DNA from 2 places in the Halodesulfovibrio sp. MK-HDV genome. Region 1 is predicted to be linked to the other one. Evidence: riboswitches for the same ligand, from Rfam matches in the RefSeq annotation. Region 1 holds a riboswitch; the other holds the start of a gene.
What was found. A riboswitch is a leader RNA that binds a small molecule or an ion and turns the genes downstream of it on or off. The one in region 1 is predicted to bind cobalamin.
Positions count from the first base shown of each region.

Region 2: it holds a riboswitch for cobalamin, as region 1 does, so the genes downstream of both, MKHDV_RS11140 (sirohydrochlorin cobaltochelatase) here and MKHDV_RS01885 (ribonucleoside triphosphate reductase) in region 1, are expected to answer to the same signal.

Region 1 covers NZ_WYDS01000002.1:80,028-83,244, reverse strand. Annotated here, with positions in the region: gene MKHDV_RS01895 (DJ-1/PfpI family protein) at 1-79, shown strand, start outside; gene MKHDV_RS01890 (hypothetical protein) at 306-665, opposite strand; cobalamin riboswitch at 1,149-1,306, shown strand; gene MKHDV_RS01885 (ribonucleoside triphosphate reductase) at 1,479-3,217, shown strand, end outside.
Region 2 covers NZ_WYDS01000013.1:3,804-7,020, reverse strand. Annotated here, with positions in the region: gene MKHDV_RS11150 (sigma-54 dependent transcriptional regulator) at 1-115, shown strand, start outside; gene MKHDV_RS11145 (nucleoside recognition domain-containing protein) at 622-1,704, shown strand; cobalamin riboswitch at 1,740-1,917, shown strand; gene MKHDV_RS11140 (sirohydrochlorin cobaltochelatase) at 2,091-2,975, shown strand; gene MKHDV_RS11135 (iron ABC transporter permease) at 2,979-3,217, shown strand, end outside.

The DNA of each region.
Region 1 (3,217 bases):
GGCAGTATTTAAAAGCATCGGACTAGACCAAAGTGCAGTGCTCCAATTCAAACAAATGCTGGCAGCAGAACACGCTTAGCTTCCACTAGATATTTGTGTTCGCATTCCTATACCAATATCACTTCCCCGTGCATTTCTTGTAATCAGAACGGTTTAACCATTGATGTTTGGCATTGAACACGCATCACCACAAAAGAAACAAAACTGCTTGTTCCAAATGCTTACTATTTTCTATCACTATATCTTCCAGAAATAAAAAAAGCCCCGTACAACACGTACGAGGCTTTTTTTATTTGTAATAAGACTTATTTCTTCGTTTTTTCTTTCAGCTGTGGCTTATCCGCAGATTTCACACACATATTCTCATACGCATGAGCAAATACATTATTCACTTCATTCATTGAGGAAACTGATCCCATCTGACCGGCAAGGTAGCCATGCATAAACCCACGCTCGTATGAAAAAACTTTCGCTATATCCATATCGGTCGCGTCAGGGTTCTGGTCTTTGAACATTGCTTCACCCGCGGTGAAATATTCATTGGCAACTTCATTTTTACGCATCTCAAGTGCAAGATACCCGCACTGAATTTTGTTTTTATAATTACTCTTTACCGATGGTTCGGACATTTTAGGAGCTGCAACAGCAACCTGTGCAATAAGCATAAGCTTAACGCCATAATCAATGCTCTCATTTTCTCTCCCTGTTTTTTCTATCGTGATTATGTAATGCTGTATCCTTCTCACACATGACGCACGGTAACAACATGACTCTTAGATCATCCGTTTGCCAAACGCTCAAAAGTGACAACACTACTTTTTACACAGTTTGCTCACTTTTTAAAAGCAAAAGCGCAACTAATTAGAATAACACATCACCTGAGTGTAACCAATTTTCAGTCTGTTTTCCGTAACTCAAGTCACAGTTTGCAGGGTCTACAGAGCAATTTTAGTCACCCCGTAGATCACCTTTTGGAGTAAACAATCTCGTGTCAACTCTCAAGTGAAAAAAAGTGGATATTGAATTTGTGCGTAAAAAAAATATTGCTTTTATTTAAGAGTATTACATTGTGAATTACTTGTGGATTGGGCGAATATGCACAACTCCACACTTGATGCCAAAGGGGCTTTTTGTTAGCTCTGTGGCACCCAAAGAATACTCCTTCAGGGGCCGAAAGGCGCAAAGGAAATCCGGTCTTAATCCGGTGCGGTCCTGCCGCTGTAATCTCACTTGTCTTCATCGAAGTTGCCACCCACGGCAGTACAAGTCAGAAAGCCAGCCACCTTCCTGAAGTTCTACCGGTATCAAAGCGTACTACCGGTATTCTATCAAAATAATCCATAACCTGTGCCTGCGTATGTTGAGGTTCTGCCTTTATATACACATCTCAGGCTGAAGATGTCGAAATGCTGTCCTGGCGCATGCGTTCTATTCGTATGCTCTAATTTTGCCTGCACTTCATGACGTCCGGAGCTCTAATGCCGAAACAGATCCTCAAGCGAGACGGTTGCATCGAAACTTGGTCCCTCGAACGAATTGCCCAAGCTATCCTCAAAGCCCTCAAAGGCAGTGGCATCAAAGATCCACTTCTCTCCAAACGACTTGCACGCAAAGTTGAAGAAAAACTTTCGAATGTGGAAGTTCCAGAGCAAGAACAAGTGCAAGACACAGTGCAGCAAGTACTCATGGAAGCTCGCTTGTATGCTGTTGCAGAGCGTTACATCATTTACCGTGAAAAACGCCGCGAAATGCGTACTCAGGATCAGGCATACTTCGACGTATCCAGCATGATCGAAAGCTACCTCGATCGTAGCGACTGGCGCGTAAACGAAAACTCCAACATGGGTCACTCATTTCAGGGTCTTATCCTGCATATGGCAGGCTCTGTTCAGGCTCGTTACGTGCTTGACAAATATCCGGAAGAAATCCGTCAGTCCCATACTCACGGCTACTTCCACATTCACGATCTTTCCTTTGGTCTTGCTGGCTACTGCTCCGGTTGGAGCCTGCGCGACCTGCTTCTCGAAGGGTTTAACCTTGAAGGCCGCTGCTGCTCTGCACCAGCAAAACACTTCGACTCCGCATGTGGCCAGATTGTAAACTTCCTTGGCACCCTGCAGAACGAATGGTCCGGCGCACAGGCATTCAACAACGTTGATACCTACCTTGCACCGTTCATCCGTAACGACAAACTCGATTACCCGACTGTTCGTCAGCAGATCCAGAAACTCGTTTACAACCTGAACACAACATCCCGTTGGGGTGGCCAGAGCCCGTTCACCAACTTTACCTTCGACATGGTTATTCCTGCGCATATTGCTAAGGAACCTATCATCATCGGTGGCGCGTTCCAGGACACAACCTACGGCGATTATCAGGAAGAAATGGATATGATCAACCGTGCGTTCCTCGAGGTTATGCTCGAAGGTGACGCAGACGGCCGTATCTTCTCTTTCCCTATTCCTACATACAACGTTACTAAAGACTTTGACTGGGATTCCGTTCCTGCTCAGCTTCTTATGGAACTTACTGCCAAGTACGGTGTTCCGTACTTCCAGAACTTCATCAACTCCGACCTCAATCCGGAAGATGTTCGTTCTATGTGCTGCCGTTTGCAGATGGATCTTCGTGAAATCCGCAAAAAGACAGGCGGCCTCTTCGGCGCTGGCGACCTCACCGGTTCTATCGGTGTTGTTACCCTGAACCTGCCTAAACTTGCTTACCTTGCGCACAACGAAGAAGATTTCCTCGACCTCGTTGAAGAATACGCAGAAATGGCAAAAGACTCTCTCGAGTTCAAACGCAAACTTTGCGAACACCATCTCGAGTCAGGCATGTTCCCGTTCTCTCGTCGCTACCTCAAAAACGGCTACAAAGGCCACTTCTCCACCATCGGTCTTATCGGTGGTCACGAAGCATGCCTCAACTTGCTCGGTAAAGGTATCGAAACTGAAAGCGGTCTGCGCCTCATGCGTCGCGTCCTCAACCACTTGCGTTCCCTTACAGTTCGCTTCCAGGAAGAAACCGGCCACCTTTACAACCTTGAGGCAACTCCGGGCGAAGGTACTTGCTACCGTCTTGCTAAAACAGACAAAGACCTCTACGCAGACATCATCTGCGCTGGTAACGAAGTACCTTACTACACTAACTCCACCCTGCTTCCAGTAGGTCTTACCGGTGACGTTTTCTACGCTCTTGAGCACCAGAACGAACTGCA
Region 2 (3,217 bases), on a different contig from region 1:
TCTACAAAACCTTATGGCGTTAGCAGATGGAAAAGTAGCCACAGCTTGCCAATTGTCCGGTCTTTCCCGCTCCTACCTATACGACCTGCTGAAAAAGCACTCCGTAAAAAAGTAGTCTTTTTCTCGCACAAGCGCGACTCGCTATCAGCATTAAACACAAATCGTCCGAGATTGCGGACTACTTATCCGTAATCTCGGACACTCTAATCCTTTTTGTACCACTTACCGTTGAATGTCCTTATCATTTATAACCATATCTAATTTTCTACATTCTTATAAATAGGTTATGACAAACGGCACGCTTCTTGATATATAGAGCGCAGTGCAGGAGGAATGGTCTACTCCTGAAAAGAAATTTCCTCATGTGTCGGACAAAGTTGGGGGAAGCTACTTTTTTCGGACCGGCGAAAACTACCCGGTTTCCTTAATCGCATGTCGATTGAAAAAATGCGCGCTACAGCTTGCTGTGGCGCGATTTTTTTTGCACAAAATTCCGCGCTCTATTTTCTACATAACAAGCTACTATTCCAGAAAATTATCGATAAATATTCTTATTTCAAGCATAACTTACTTACTTGAAATTACTTTTTGTGTGGCGTACCACCACCTCAAGGAGATTCCATGTCACACGCATCAACCAACATCTCAACCTCTGCCCCTCGCAAACGCAAATCCAAAAGCCCAGTAAAAGCGCTTGTAATTGCCGCTATCTGTTCGCTAACAGCACTAGGTGTCATCCTTTCCAATGACCCAAGCTTGCTCACGTGGGGTAAAGCATGGCCAGGACTACTCCGCCCGCTCCTTCGGATGCTCGGCTTTCTCGGCATTGGCCTTATTGTTGGTATTGCGGTTGAAGGCATGGGCTGGGCACCACTTCTTGCCACGTTGGTGCGTCCTGTCATGCGCTTCGGGAACCTGAAAGATGAATCCGGTGCGGCATTCACAACCGCATTTTTTTCAGGAACAGCTGCAAACACCATGCTGATGACGTTCTGGAAAGAAAAAAAGATCTCCCTGCAGGAAATGAAGCTGAGTTACCTTATCAATACAGGACTACCAGTCTTTCTCCTGCATCTCCCGACCACATTCTTTATTATTGTACCGATGACGCGCACAGCGGGAATAATATACCTTTCTCTCAACGGCTTTGCTGCTCTGCTCCGCACGCTCCTGCTACTTATCTGGACGCGAATAAAACTCGCGCCCCATGCGACAACATCACCTATAAAAAAACAACCAGCGCATAGAACAACTTCCGCTGCCAAAATTTTACAGGCATTCCGTAAACGATTTATCCGCATCTGTACCATTACCGCTCCAGTATATTTCCTCATCTACGCCTTGAATCAGGCAGGCATGTTTGAATATCTTCGTACAGCCGCAGCAGGTTGGGTTACTTCTGCCTATCTTCCTGTTGAAGCTGTCAGCGTTGTTGTATTTGCAGTGGCTGCGGAATTCACAACAGGTATCGCAGCAGCGGGCGCTCTTTTAGACGGCGGAGCACTTACCACATCACAGCTTGTTCTGGCTCTGGTTCTTGGAACAATTGTCGCCACACCAATCCGCGCACTGCGTCATCAGTTGCCATCGCAAACTGGTGTCTTCTCTTTTAAGATCGGCTTCCCGATGTTACTCATGAGTCAGGCATTACGCATCAGCAGCCTCATCTGCGTAACAATCTTGTATCTTTGGATTGCCGGTTAGTAATATCACTCCTTGACCGGTCAATTTTATTACGTGTACAGTGCCTCACTTCAGGTGCTCATTGAGCCTAATAGGGAATCCCGTTTAAATCGGGAGCGGTCCCGCCGCCGTAAGTTTTATTCAATTTTTCTCCATATTGTACCACTGGTTTTACTGGGAAGGTCGGAGAAAAAGAAACAAGCCGGAAGACCTGCCTGATACTTTGTACATATTCACACCACACCTGCCATCGAATCTCTCCCCCCTTTTCACTTCGGCAGGCTGTGAATATTCGGCACGTTTTGCAGGCACGGGGCCTTGTTATGCAAAACACACTTCGCTATCGGTGCGTACTTTGCACTGTCCAAGCGTTATATTTCCCGCCCCAAACGTTGGAGGCTTTTGCCATGATCCGCAGTCGTTCTTTACGACTCATGCTCGCTGTTGTCCTTGTTTTCGTTTTGTCATTCCCTGCTTTTGCTGGTCACGGACAAGTCGAAACTCCTAAAAAGGGCATCCTGCTCGTAGCGTTCGGTACATCCGTACCTGAAGCTCGTGTATCTTTAGAAAACATTGGCGAAGAAGTTGCCAAAGCTTTTCCGGATACTGAAATCCGCTGGGCATACTCTGCTGCCATTATTCGTAATAAGATCAAACGCACAGAAAACATGATTGTTCCTTCCCCCGCTACTGCTCTCGCGCAGATGGGTGATGAAGGTTTTACACATGTTGCAGTTCAGTCCCTGCAGACAATTCCGGGACAAGAATTTTCAGACATCAAAAAAACTGCTAGCGCATTCAATGGCATTCCTAAAAGCATCAGCCACATTGCTGTGGGCACACCGCTTTTGAATTCTCCTGCTGACGTAGCTTCAATGGCAAAAATCTTGCCTGCTACCGTTCCAGCTAAACGCAAAAAAGACGAAGCAGTTATCTTTATGGGCCACGGCACACACGATCCGGGCAACATTTACTACCCGGGTCTCGCTACCTACCTCAGTGAAGAAGATTCCAACATCTATGTTGGTACAGTTGAAGGCTACCCTGCTCTCGACAACATCATTCCTAAGCTGAAAGCTAAAGGCATTAAAACAGTTTGGCTCATGCCGCTGATGTCTGTTGCTGGCGACCACGCACGTAATGATATGGCCGGTGCGGAAGATGACAGCTGGAAATCTATTCTTGAAAAAGAAGGTTTCAAAGTACAGACAGTGCTTAAAGGCACCGGTGAGTACGATGTTGTTGTTGCCCAGTGGGTCGCGCACTTGAAAAAAGCATTTAATTCTCTGTAAATCATGATCAGCTCAGCAGACATCGCTCAGCGCCGTGCCCGTCGGTGCGTCATTTTTGCCAGCATCACAGCCTTTGTCTGTGTGGTGTCTGCTGTTCTGGCTTCTGCATACGGTCCACTGGATATTCCAATCCAGCAGGCATTCAATACGTTAGTGCAGCATATTTTTCCAAGCACTCACCCCGCTGAAACAACTAATTCAATTGTTGTGTGGGAAATCAGATTCAGCCGCGTTATCCTGTC